2 regions of the Ruegeria sp. CE8 genome follow, and region 2 is predicted to be linked to the other one. Evidence: riboswitches for the same ligand, from Rfam matches in the RefSeq annotation. Region 2 holds a riboswitch; the other holds the start of a gene.
What was found. A riboswitch is a leader RNA that binds a small molecule or an ion and turns the genes downstream of it on or off. The one in region 2 is predicted to bind thiamine pyrophosphate.
Positions count from the first base shown of each region.

Region 1: another riboswitch for thiamine pyrophosphate. It lies ahead of thiD (bifunctional hydroxymethylpyrimidine kinase/phosphomethylpyrimidine kinase); the one in region 2 lies ahead of thiC (phosphomethylpyrimidine synthase ThiC).

Region 1 covers NZ_JBQFRP010000009.1:136,738-143,611, forward strand. The annotation lists gene ACR0AA_RS15425 (alpha-ketoglutarate-dependent dioxygenase AlkB family protein) at 1-517, opposite strand, end outside; gene dnaK (molecular chaperone DnaK) at 731-2,641, shown strand; gene dnaJ (molecular chaperone DnaJ) at 2,716-3,867, shown strand; TPP riboswitch at 3,991-4,096, shown strand; gene thiD (bifunctional hydroxymethylpyrimidine kinase/phosphomethylpyrimidine kinase) at 4,142-4,945, shown strand; gene ACR0AA_RS15445 (FAD-dependent oxidoreductase) at 4,942-5,919, shown strand; gene thiS (sulfur carrier protein ThiS) at 5,903-6,097, shown strand; gene ACR0AA_RS15455 (thiazole synthase) at 6,101-6,865, shown strand; gene ACR0AA_RS15460 (thiamine phosphate synthase) at 6,862-6,874, shown strand, end outside.
Region 2 covers NZ_JBQFRP010000007.1:234,106-240,979, reverse strand. The annotation lists gene ACR0AA_RS13825 (ArsB/NhaD family transporter) at 1-1,196, opposite strand, end outside; gene ACR0AA_RS13820 (CBS domain-containing protein) at 1,221-1,709, opposite strand; TPP riboswitch at 2,118-2,237, shown strand; gene thiC (phosphomethylpyrimidine synthase ThiC) at 2,347-4,146, shown strand; gene ACR0AA_RS13810 (enoyl-CoA hydratase) at 4,400-5,164, opposite strand; gene ACR0AA_RS13805 (LysR family transcriptional regulator) at 5,434-6,315, opposite strand; gene ACR0AA_RS13800 (HalD/BesD family halogenase) at 6,412-6,874, shown strand, end outside.

The sequences.
Region 1 (6,874 bases), on a different contig from region 2:
GATAAGTCAGGCGGGCAGGGCCGCCCATAACCACGATGTCCCCTGAGTTCAGCCAAATGGATTCCGTCTTGCCGCCGCGGGACGTGTTACCGATGCGGAAAAGCGCGTCGTCGCCCAGTGATATCGACAGCACCGGCCACGAAAAGTCGGCTTCGTCCTTGTCCTGATGCAGGCCCATTCGCGCGCCTTCGCCGTAGTAATTGATCAGACAGCAATCGGGAGCCTGCTCGGTGCTGGCCAGATCGCGCCAGATATCCAGAATGGGATCCGGGATCGAGGGCCACGCCATCCCCTTTGGATGTTGTGCCTGGTACCGGTACCCGGCTTTGTCGGTAACCCAGCCAAGTGGTCCCGCCGACGTCATACGCACCGACATTTCCTTGCCGGATGGCGTCACGGGACGGAACAAAGGGGCGGATCTCAGAATCGGGCGCAAGGTCTCGATCAGTTGCGCTTGTGCCGCAACGTCCAGATAGGCTTTTCTGATATCAAAACCGCGCAAGAGCAGCCGCGTCATACAAGATTCCCCAATCCTTGCCAAAACCTTGCCAAAAAAGGCCACAGATTCCCGAAAACCTGCCTTTTACACCGCTTGCAGGCTTTTCGTCTCGCCCTTATATACGCCGGGACGCGCGATGGTGTAGGGCTGTTGCGCAAAACAGATCGGGGCCAGATGCCATAACGGGTCCGGACCTCGGGACATCGCCTTGAAGAGAAAGGGATTGAACATATGGGAAAAGTAATCGGTATTGACCTCGGGACCACCAACTCGTGTGTGGCCATCATGGACGGCTCGCAGCCGAAGGTCATCGAAAACGCAGAAGGGGCGCGGACCACGCCCTCGATCGTCGCCTTCACTGAAGATGAGCGACTGGTCGGTCAGCCTGCAAAACGTCAGGCGGTCACCAACCCCGACAACACCATCTTTGGCGTCAAGCGTCTGATCGGTCGACGCGTGGATGATGCAGAAGTCGAAAAAGACAAGAAAATGGTGCCGTACGCCATCGTTGATGGCGGAAACGGTGACGCGTGGGTTGAGGCTCGCGGTGAAAAGTACTCCCCAAGCCAGATCTCGGCCTTCACTCTGGGCAAGATGAAGGAAACCGCCGAGAGCTATCTGGGTGAGGAAGTCACGCAAGCGGTTATCACCGTTCCGGCCTACTTCAACGACGCACAGCGTCAGGCCACCAAGGACGCTGGTAAAATCGCCGGTCTGGAAGTGCTGCGGATCATCAACGAGCCGACTGCTGCCGCGCTGGCCTATGGTCTGGACAAGCAAGAAACCCAAACCATCGCGGTTTATGACCTTGGTGGCGGTACCTTCGACGTGACCATTCTGGAAATCGACGACGGCCTGTTCGAGGTTAAGTCGACCAACGGCGACACCTTCCTGGGTGGTGAAGACTTTGACATGCGCATCGTCAACTACCTGGCGGACGAGTTCAAAAAGGAACACGGTGTCGATCTGTCTGCCGACAAGATGGCCCTGCAGCGTCTGAAAGAAGCCGCTGAAAAAGCCAAGATCGAACTGTCCTCGACCTCGCAGACCGAAATCAACCAGCCGTTCATCTCGATGGGCGCCAATGGTCAGCCGCTGCACATGGTTATGAAGCTGACGCGTGCCAAGCTGGAATCGCTGGTTGGCGACCTGATCAAGAAGTCGATGAAGCCCTGTGCCGCTGCATTGAAAGATGCGGGGCTGTCGGCTGCTGATGTGGACGAAGTTGTTCTGGTCGGTGGTATGACCCGGATGCCGAAAGTGATCGAAGAGGTCACCAAGTTCTTCGGCAAAGAGCCGCACAAAGGTGTGAACCCGGACGAAGTCGTTGCCATGGGTGCCGCCATTCAGGCCGGTGTTCTGCAGGGCGACGTTAAAGACGTGGTTCTGCTGGACGTAACCCCGCTGTCGCTGGGCATCGAAACGCTGGGTGGCGTGTTTACCCGTCTGATCGACCGCAACACCACGATCCCGACCAAGAAGTCTCAGGTCTTCTCGACCGCTGAAGACAACCAGAACGCCGTAACCATCCGCGTGTTCCAGGGTGAGCGTGAAATGGCCGCGGACAACAAGATCCTGGGTCAGTTCAACCTTGAAGATATCCCGCCGGCACCGCGCGGCATGCCTCAGATCGAGGTAACTTTTGATATCGACGCCAACGGCATTGTCTCGGTTTCGGCCAAGGACAAAGGCACTGGCAAAGAGCAGAAGATCACCATCCAGGCTTCTGGCGGTCTGTCGGATGACGACATCGAAAAGATGGTCAAGGACGCCGAAGAGAACGCGGAAGCCGACAAGGAACGCCGCGAACTGGTCGACGCCAAGAACCAGGCGGAAAGCCTCATCCACTCGACCGAGAAGTCGATGGAAGAGCATGCCGACAAGGTCGACCCGACCACAATCGAAGCCATCGAGCTGGCGATCGCCGCGCTGAAGGACGAGCTGGAAACCGAAAATGCCGACAAAATCAAGTCGGGCATTCAGAACGTCACCGAAGCTGCGATGAAGCTGGGTGAAGCGATCTACAAAGCGCAGTCCGAAGAGGCCGAAGACGAGCCTGCGGCGGCAGACGCTGCTCCGGCTGGTGATGACGACATTGTCGACGCCGAGTTTGAAGATCTTGACGACGACAAGCGTAAGTAACGGGTAACCGGGCCAATTCGGGCCGGTCCGGTTGCCGGGCCGGCCCGATTACGTTGAGGCAGAAGGAAAAACTGATGTCAAAACGCGACTACTATGATGTGCTCGGCGTGTCCAAGGGCGCATCAGCGGACGAGATCAAGAAGGGTTTTCGAAAGAAAGCCAAAGAGTTGCATCCCGACCGCAACAAGGACAACCCCGATTCCGAGGCGCAGTTCAAGGAAGCAAACGAAGCCTATGACGTTCTGCGCGATGCCGATAAAAAGGCCGCGTATGACCGCTTTGGCCATGCCGCATTCGAAAACGGCATGGGCGGCGGTGGCCGTCCCGGTGGCGGATTTGGTCAGGGTGATTTTTCCAGCGCCTTCTCGGATGTTTTTGACGATCTGTTCGGCGACTTCATGGGCGGTCAACGCGGTGGCGCTGGCGGTGGTCGTCGTGCTGCGCGCGGATCGGACCTGCGCTATAACCTGCGCGTAACGCTGGAAGAGGCGTTCTCGGGTCTGCAGAAAACGATCACCGTTCCTGCCGCTGTGGCCTGTTCGGCCTGTGACGGCTCGGGCGCAGAAAGCGGGGTCGAGCCCACAACCTGCCCGACCTGTTCCGGCATGGGTAAGGTGCGCGCGCAACAAGGGTTTTTCACCGTCGAACGGTCGTGTCCGACCTGTTCGGGTCTGGGACAGATCATCAAGAACCCCTGTAAATCCTGCGGTGGCGCGGGGCGCGTCGAAAAAGAACGCGCGCTGTCGGTCAACATCCCGGCCGGTGTCGAAACCGGCACCCGTATCCGTCTTGCGGGCGAGGGTGAGGCCGGGATGCGCGGTGGCCCTCCGGGCGATCTGTACATCTTCGTCGAAGTTTCGGACCACAAGCTGTTCGAGCGTGACAGCGTGAACCTATATTGCCGCGTACCGGTCAGTATGGCCAAGGCTGCGCTGGGTGGCTCGATCGAAGTGCCCACCATCGACGGTGGCCGCGGTCGCGTGCAAATCCCGGCTGGCAGCCAATCCGGTCGCCAGATGCGCCTGCGTGGCAAGGGAATGCCTGCCCTGCGCGGCGGCGGTGTCGGTGACATGTTCATCGAGTTGGCGGTTGAAACCCCGGTTAACCTGACCAGCCGCCAGAAGGAACTGCTGAAAGAATTCGACGATCTGGGTGAAGATAACCACCCGGAATCAAATAGCTTTTTTTCGTCCGTCAAATCCTTCTGGGACGGCATGAAAGGCTAGCAGCCTCGATAATCTACGCACAAAAGGCCGGTCCCAAGGGACTGGCCTTTTTTGAGTCCAGTTTGGCCTTCGAAACACACGAAATTGGCCCTTGATTCCCCAGGCAACCCCTGAGATTGTCCGCTCAAACCGTTGGGGTGCCCTGTCCGAGGGCTGAGAGGCGTCAATGCGCTAACCCATCGAACCTGATCCGGGCAATACCGGCGTAGGGAACGGTCTCACAGTGCTTAGACGTTTTCCATGCCCGTTGCCCATTATGAACCGGAGCAACGACATGGCACCTATTGCTTTAACAATCGCAGGATCTGACAGCGGCGGCGGGGCCGGAATTCAGGCCGATCTAAAGGCGATGTCGGCGCTTGGGGTTTACGGGGCCAGTGTGATCACCGCAGTGACGGCCCAGAATACCAGGGCTGTGACTGCTGTGCATGGTATTCCATTGGATATCATTGCTGCCCAGATCGACGCTGTTCTGACCGACCTTGATGTTGGCGCGATCAAGATCGGCATGCTGGCGACACCAGAGATCATCCACAGCGTCGCCGACAGTATCGAGGGTTTTTCCGGGCCGGTTGTTCTGGATCCGGTCATGATCGCAAAATCCGGCGATGCGCTACTGGTCGAAGAGGCCGTACAAACCCTGCGCGATGTGTTGCTGCCCCGCGCGACCGTTCTGACGCCCAACTTGCCCGAAGCTGCTTGTTTACTGGGCGTTGCGCCGGCGGCCACCCTGGATGAGATGGTCGCACAGGGACATGACCTGTGCGAGATGGGCGCAGACGCAGTTCTGATGAAAGGTGGTCACGGTACTGGCGATATTTGCCACGATCTTCTTGTTACAACCCAAGGTGTGACCGGAGAGTTCACGGCCCAGCGCCAACAGACCCATAACACCCACGGAACGGGCTGCACTTTGTCCTCGTCGATTGCGGCCGGGTTGGCCAAGGGTCTTTCACTGACCGACGCCGTGGCTCAGGCGCACGGCTACCTGCAAGGTGCCATCACACAGGCTGACGGTCTGAATATCGGACAGGGATACGGACCAGTACATCATTTCCATCAGGTCTGGCCCGCGTGACGGTCTGGTCGGTCATAGGGGCCGGTGTGGCCGGATTGGCGGTCGCGTCCGAGCTTGTTTCACGCGGGGCCAAGGTGCAGGTGTTTGACCCCGGCGGCTCACCTGGCCCGCATGGGTGTTCATGGTGGGCGGGCGGTATGCTCGCACCCTGGTGCGAATACGAAAATGCCGAGGAACCTGTCCTGCGCCTTGGACAGGCGGCGATTGACTGGTGGGCCTCGCGGACGCAGGTTCACAGGCGCGGTACGCTGGTCGTCGCAAGCCCGCGCGATCTGCCCGATCTGCGCCGCTTCGCCCGAAGGACCGAAGCCTTTTCTGAGGTCAACGGAGCAAAAATCACGTCATTAGAGCCTGATCTCAACAATTTCAGCAAGGGCCTGTTCTTCAGCGACGAGGCCCATCTGGACCCACGTCTGGCATTGCAGGACTTGTCTCGCCAGCTTTGGGATCAAGGAGTCGAGTTCCACCAAAAGCTCGCGCCGATGCAGTTGGAAAACGCCATTGATTGCCGTGGTCTGCATGCGCGCGAATACCTACACGACCTGCGCGGGGTCAAAGGTGAAATGCTGGTGATCCGGTGCCGGGACGTGACCCTGACCCGACCCGTTCGTTTGCTGCACCCGCGCATGCCGCTCTATATCGTGCCGCGCGGGGATGGCGTCTACATGCTGGGCGCAACGATGATCGAATCCGAGGATAGCAGCCGCATCACCGCGCGTTCGATGCTGGAGCTGCTCAGCGCCGCCTACGCGTTGAACCCCGCCTTTGGTGAAGCCGAAGTGTTGGAAATCGGCGTCGATCTGCGCCCGGCCTTTCCAGACAACCTGCCGCGTATCCGGCGGTTAGGACGAACAATCTATGCCAACGGCCTTTATCGCCACGGCTACCTTCTGGCCCCCGCGCTGGCGCAGGGGGTGGCTGATCTGGCGTTGGATAACAAACATTCGGAGATGGTCGATGAAGATCGTGCTTAACGGCGAACCGCGAGAGGTGCGCGCCGAAACCCTTGCCGAGCTTTTGCAGGAATGCGGGCTTTCGGGCCGTGTTGCCACGGCGGTAAACGAGGACTTTGTGCCTTCTGGCCGGCGCATTGCCCATGCGCTCAATGCCGGTGATCGGGTTGAAATCGTTGCGCCGATGCAGGGGGGCTGAGGGATGAAGACGTTCTACGGCACCCAACTACCCAACCCGCTGATGTTGGGCACGGCACAATATCCCAGCCCCGCGATCCTGGAACGGGCGTTTCGGGACAGTGGTGCCGGCGTGGCCACTGTATCGCTGCGGCGCGAATCTGGTGCGGGACAGGCCTTTTGGCAGATGATCCGCGAGTTGGGCGTGCTGGTCCTGCCCAATACCGCCGGGTGCCATACGGTCAAAGAGGCCGTAACCACCGCCCATATGGCGCGTGAGGTCTTTGACACCAGATGGATCAAGCTGGAACTGATTGGCCACTCGGACAGCCTGCAACCGGATGTGTTCCAACTGGTCGAAGCTGCCCGCATTCTCACCGAAGACGGGTTCGAGGTCTTTCCCTACACAACCGACGATCTGATCGTGGGCGAACGCCTGCTGGCCGCCGGGTGCGAGGTGCTGATGCCTTGGGGGGCGCCCATAGGGTCCGGGCGCGGCCTGAACAACGAATACGCCTTACGCGCGATGCGGGCCGAGTTTCCGGACGTGCCGTTGGTGATCGACGCCGGGATCGGTTTGCCCAGCCACGCTGCGCGCGCGATGGAGCTGGGCTATGACGCTGTTCTGCTGAATACCGCCGTGGCACGTGCCGGTGATCCGGCTGCGATGGCGCGCGCGATGTCGCTGACAATCGAAGCCGGGCAACTGGCCTATCGGGCCGACCCGATCGAGGCGCGCGACATGGCCGAGCCTTCGACGCCCGTCATCGGAAAGGCGTTCCTGTCATGACCCTCGACC
Region 2 (6,874 bases):
AGACAGGCCCCAAGCGCCAGCGACCACCACAGGGGTTCAATTGCCTCTTTGCCGCCAAATGTATCCGCCGTAGACTCGATCAACGGGATCATCGTGGCCACGAATGGTATGTTGTCCAGAATGGCGGACAGGATGCCAGAGGCCCAGAAAATGAAGAACGCGGTCCACATCATGTCGCCCTGCGTCAGCTCCAGCACTTTCTCGCCAAAGAAAGCCAGCAACCCAACGTGTTCGACACCGGCAACGATGACGAACAGCCCGCCGAAGAAGAATATCGTGACCCATTCGACTTCGCCAAAAATGTGGTGCACGGACTCGGATTGTTCCTCGCCGCTTTGATGACCATAGGCCAGCAGCATCAGCAAACCTGCGCCCGCCAAGGCCGACGTGCCCGGTTGAATGCCATAGCTGTGCCCCAGCGTGAAGCCCAGCAACACTAATGCCAGCACGCTCAGGGACTTGATCATCAGGACCACATCGGTGACGGCTTCGGATTCATTGAAGCCCATGATCCGGTCACTTGCCGATTTCGGGATGCTGGCCAGTTCCTTGCGGTTCATCAGGTAGATGATGCCGGTCAGGACAACCAGACATATGGCCGAGATAGGAGCCAGGTTCACAACAAATTGGTTAAAGCTCAGCCCTGCGGCCGAGCCGATGATGATGTTGGGCGGGTCACCGATCAGCGTGGCAGTGCCGCCGACGTTCGAGGCCAGGATTTCGGCGATGAAGAATGGAAAAACCCGCGTTTCCAACGCTTCGGTGATCAGCAAAGTGATTGGTGCGATCAGCAAAACGGTGGTAACGTTGTCCAGCAGCGCCGAGAAAACGGCCGTAATCAGCGTGAGCATGATCAGGATGCCGGTTGGATTGGCGTTCACCGCTTTTGCGGCCTTGATCGCCACGTATTGGAACAGCCCGCATTTGCTGGTGATGCCGACGATGACCATCATGCCGATCAACAAAGCCAGCGTGTTGGCGTCCACACCGGCCACGGCCTGTTCCTGATTGATAATGCCAAACAAGACCATCAACGATGCGCCCAGCATGGCCAGAATGGCGCGGTTGACCTTTTCTGTGATCAGTACCGCGTAAACCAAAATCAGGATTCCGGTCGCGATCCAAAGGGGATCGATTCCCAATAGTTGTGGAACAGAGAGAGCGCTCTCTCCGTGTGACGTCGAATGCGTTGCCAAGGTTTTAGTCCGGTTCGTATAGGGTTAGCTGAGTGCGCGATCCAGAAGCGAGTTGGCGCTTACGGTGCCGACGAAACGGTTGGTCTCGGGCTCAACAAGGATCACGTGCCGTTTGTATTTGTAGATCAGGAAGATGCCTTCCATCACCGGTGTGTCAGGTGCAGCAACAGGGATGTTGGATGGTCTTGACATGTTGTCCCGGACCTTTTCGGTCTTCAGCCGCACCAGCTGTTGTTCGAAATCTTCCCGTGTCAGATTCATGAAGCTTAGGGACTCGATCGGGACGCGGGATGCATCGTCGTTCAGACCAATGGTTGCCGCTTTGGGCAGGATCAGCTTGAGAAGCGTCGGGGCGGTGAAAACGCCAACATAGGTCCCGTCCTCATCCACTACCGGCAGAAAACGCGCCCGGCTGCCCCTGATGATGTTTAAAGCCGTCGCGATGCTTTCATCGGGCAGAATTGTTTTCTGTACCTCAGGCGGTACCATTACATCATAGCAGGTCAGGCCCATGAGTTTCCTCTGACTTCGATCGGCCGCCGGATGGTTTCCCATCTGCACAGCCACAAAAAACGCCCTGCGAGACATGCGGAAAGTCTGCCAAAGCGAATCATAATTTGATGATGCGCACTGCATTTCACCGTCAACCAGAATTGACCACCCCACTTATGAAATTAAATTGATATCGCTATCGCTATATGTGGCTTACGGATGCGTAACGCATGTCCGATAGTTTGCGCGCGGAACCGGCGAGCGGAGCCTATTAGCCTGGCACTGTGGAAATCCACGCCCACCCATTGCCAGTTTTTGGTCCAGCACTCCGTCTAATGGAACGCGCTTGGCAATCCTGCAGAACGTACATCCGGGCGAATGACGCGGCAAAATTGGAACTTGCTTCGCCGATACCTCTCAGGCTAGACGGACCTCACGCAGGGGAGTCCCACCGAGGGGACTGAGAGGCTGACGGGGCATTGCCCGGCGACGCGACCCTTTGAACCTGACCCAGTTGATACTGGCGTAGGAAGCTAGGGCGCGCAGGCCAAGGATCCGGGCGGGCGCACTCCGAACAGGGGGCCGTACGCCCTCTCGTTTCCCCAAGCCAAAACTCTTCTGGTGTCTTTTTGAGTTGAACCGCTTGAGGAGCACCAACATGAATGTCCCCAATCCCAAGATCACCACAGGTGAATTGCCGGCTTCGCGTAAGATTTATGTGAAAGGCACGCTGCATACGGATGTCCGCGTGCCGATGCGCGAGATTTCGGTCCACCCGACGGCAGGCGAGCCGCCGTTGCCGGTCTATGACAGCTCGGGCCCTTACACCGATCCGAACGTGATCACCGATATTCGACAAGGCCTGGCTCCTCTGCGCCGCAAGTGGATCGAAGCGCGTGGCGATGTCGAAGAATATGATGGGCGCGAGATCAAGCCCGAGGATAACGGCTTTGTCGAAGGCGACCGGCTGACTCCGGAATTTCCCGTCAAACGCCCCCCGTTGCGCGCCAAAGATGGCAAGGCTGTGACGCAACTGGCCTATGCTCGCGCAGGCATCGTCACGCCCGAGATGGAGTTTATTGCCATCCGCGAAAATCAACTGCGCGAGGCCGCGTCCGAGCGGCGCGAAGGCAATGATTGGGGCGCCAACATCCCCGACTATGTGACGCCCGAATTTGTACGCGACGAAGTTGCGGCAGGCCGCGCCATCATTCCGGCGAATATCAATCATCCCGAAAGCGAACCGATGATCATCGGGCGCAATTTCCTGGTCAAGATCAACGCCAATATGGGCACGTCGGCAGTGACCTCCTCGATGGAAGAGGAAGTGGACAAGATGGTCTGGTCGATCCGCTGGGGTGCTGACACGGTCATGGACCTGTCCACCGGTCGCAACATCCACAACACCCGTGAATGGATTATCCGCAACAGCCCGGTTCCGATCGGCACGGTGCCGCTCTATCAGGCGCTGGAGAAGGTGAACGGCCTTGCCGAGGATCTGACGTGGGAGGTGTTCCGCGACACGCTGATCGAACAGGCCGAACAGGGCGTGGACTACTTCACCATCCATGCGGGTGTGCGCCTGCACATGGTTCCGATGACTGTTAACCGGGTGACTGGCATCGTGTCGCGCGGCGGCTCAATCATGGCCAAATGGTGCTTGCATCACCATAAGGAAAGCTTCCTGTACGAGCATTTCGACGAAATCTGCGACATCTGCCGCGCCTATGACGTGTCGTTCAGCCTCGGTGACGGGCTGCGTCCCGGTTCCATCGCTGATGCCAATGACGAGGCGCAGTTTGCCGAGTTAGAGACGCTGGGAGAGCTGACCAAGATCGCTTGGGCGAAGGATTGTCAGGTGATGATCGAAGGCCCTGGCCACGTGGCCATGCACAAGATCAAGGAGAACATGGACAAGCAGCTGGAGTGCTGCCACGAGGCGCCGTTCTATACGCTTGGCCCTCTGACCACCGATATCGCGCCAGGCTATGACCACATCACCAGTGGCATCGGCGCGGCAATGATTGGTTGGTTTGGCTGCGCGATGCTCTGTTACGTCACGCCAAAAGAACATCTGGGTCTACCGGATCGGGACGACGTGAAGACCGGCGTCATCACCTATAAGATCGCCGCACACGCCGCAGATCTGGCAAAGGGCCTTCCGGGTGCCCAACGCCGTGACGATGCCCTGTCGCGTGCTCGGTTCGAGTTCCGCTGGGAGGATCAGTTCAATCTGTCGCTCGACCCCGACACTGCGCGCGAATTCCACGATCAGACCCTGCCGAAACAGGCGCATAAAGTGGCGCATTTCTGTTCGATGTGCGGGCCGAAATTCTGCTCGATGCGGATCAGCCACGACATTCGGTCCGAGGCGCAAAAGGAAGGAATGGAAGCCATGGCCGCCAAGTTCCGCGACGGGGGCGACCTGTATCTGCCTGTAACTGGCGAAGACGCGTAAACCAAGGCGCCGGAGCCGCATTCGGCTCTGGCGCTTCAAATTTTTGGCCAGCTGAACGATCATCGTTCAACACAGCGCGGGTCAAGGTTCGATCTGGCAAGGCGACACAGGCCGACATGTCCGGTAAAGCGACATACATTGAACCGGCCGGACAAGGCCTAAGCTTGATGCCGCCCCACTAGCCAATTTGACGCTGAAGGGTGGATCGCCTTTGGATGGGGTAAGAGATCTTGCTGACCTGCAGCGATAGCGCTCAACCGTAATTTGGCTGTCTTTTCTGCAGCTTGGCTGCAACGCTTTCGGCGAAATCAGGCGATTGCAACTGCTGTGCAAAGATCCTGATTTCAGCGGCCATATGGCCGGCCACTTCATCGCGCCGACTACGGATCAGCGCCTTGGATTGCCTGAGAGCGACAGGAGAGGAGGCCGCGACTTGCCGTGCGATTTCTTGCACTTTGGTTGACAGGTCGCCGTCAGAAAAGACCCGGGCTACCAACCCATGATCCAATGCCTCGGCTGCGGTCAGGATACGACCGGCAAGCAGGACGTCATTGGCGACGGCCATACCGACCGAAGCGGGCAGCAGCATCGACGACCCGGCCTCGGGCACCAGACCCAGCTGGACAAACGGAGCACTGAACGTGGCGCTCTGCGCGGAATAGACCAGATCGCAGTGCAATAGCATGGTCAGGCCAACTCCGATCGCCGGGCCGTTGACTGCTGCAATCAGAGGCTTGGGGCAATCGCGGATCGCATTCAGGAACCGCACGATTGGGTTTTCGTCAGCGCTTGCCGGAATTCCGCCAGCCATGAAATCCTGCAGATCATTGCCAGCCGTGAACATATCGCCGGACCCGGTGATGACCAACGCACGCGCTCCGTCGGTTTGTCCGTATTCTTCGATGGTTTCGGCCATCGCCGTGTACATGGCGAAGGTGATCGCGTTTTTCTTTTCTTCCCGGGAAATGGTTGCGGTTGTAACGCGATCCTGGGTGCTGATGATGATATTGGCGCTCATGGGGTTTGTCCTTAAGGCTTCTGCGGGACTCGTGCCGCCTTGATAGAGGGTTTCGGTTCAGGCGGTGGCCGCCGCATCTTTAGCGCCATAGTTCAGCAAGTGCTGACCTGCAGCATGTTCGCGATCCGAACGTGGCCAGAAACCGCGCGCTGTGCGATCGTTGAGTAGGGTTGGGTACTGCGATTTTTGCATGTTAATCAGTTCGTATGTTGGCGATAAGGCATCGTCAACAAATCACGATGATGACCCCACGTCGCCCCTGCGCCGGGTTAGTCATTTTGCAGCGTTTTAACAATTTTCTGCACGTCCGGGTGTGACTTTAGTCTTTTTGGATAAGCAATCAGATAGTCCTGCGGCAGCGTGATCGGTGACAGGTTCATCTTGATGATGTGGCCGGTTTTCAGATCTGTCGTGGCCATTTCCTGCGGAACGAGGGCCACACCCAGACCATTGCGCGCAAAACTCAACGCGGTGCTGCTGTGCCCCACAAGTTGCCCGGCTGACCGATCAATGATCCGGCGTCCATCCAATACTGTGTTCCAATCCGGGGAAGAGGCGAAACCCGGACCCCAGTCGGTGTGGATGAAGCATCGATCCGGAACGTGGATCAGTCCGTGATTGTATTGTGCGGCCAACTTCGGCGAAGCCACGGCAACCAGAACATCTGAAAACAGGGATACGACCTGATAGTCACCATACAGATCGTGACCATAGAAAACGCGCATATCAATGCGATCGGCTTGAAAGTCCACGGGATCTTCCTCGATCCGAACGCCCAGAGGTGTTTCAAGGCTGTCTAACCCGAGTTTGGAAAGCTTCCGCGCCAGCCATGTCTCAGCGACCGATGGCGGGGCGCTCAGCACCAGCCGTTTTCGACGGGTGTTTGTCCGCTGCATCCTGTCGGACAGGTCCGTCAGGCGCGTCATCGCACCGGCAAGTTCAGGATAGGCCATCTGTCCGGAATCCGTCAGGGAAATCCGGTTGCCTTGTCGGATGAACAAGGTCTCGTCCCAAAATTCTTCAAGTAATTTGACCTGCTGACTGACGGCCGCTGCGCTTACGTTCAGTTCGCGCGCAGCTTTGGTGAATGACCCTGTTCGGGCAGCGGCTTCGAACGCGCGCAGCGCATTGAGTGGAGCCGTGCGTTTCATGACTGTCCTTTAGAAAATCTAATGTACCCTAAAAAGAATACCTATTGATAAGGCCACTGTACAAGGCCTACTCAGGAATAAAGACTGGGAGGATCGATGATGCGTGAAGTGATCAACTTGGACTTATACCCGCTGGACCAGCAAGGCAGCGCGGCGTGGCAAGAGCTGATTGAACGCTGCAGGTTGGAACTGTCCGCGAATGGCCTGTTCAATTTGCCCGGATTTATTCGGGACAACGCGATCCAATCTGCCGTGGCCGAGCTCAAACCGGTTTTTGATGAAAACTCTTTTGTCCATGCGCGTCGGCACAACATTTACTTCAAGAAAGCCATCGACGGCCTTAGCAACGACCATCCCGCCCTGATCGAGTTCGAAACCTCGAACCGGACAATATGTGCGGATCGGATGGGACAGGCGCTTGTGATCCGGCTGTATGAATGGCCTCTTTTTGCGCAATTTCTGGCGGCGGTGATGGAGAAGCCAGAACTGTTCGTCATGCAGGACCCGCTGGCCCGGGTGAATGTCATGGCCTATTCTCAGGGGCAGGCTCTGAACTGGC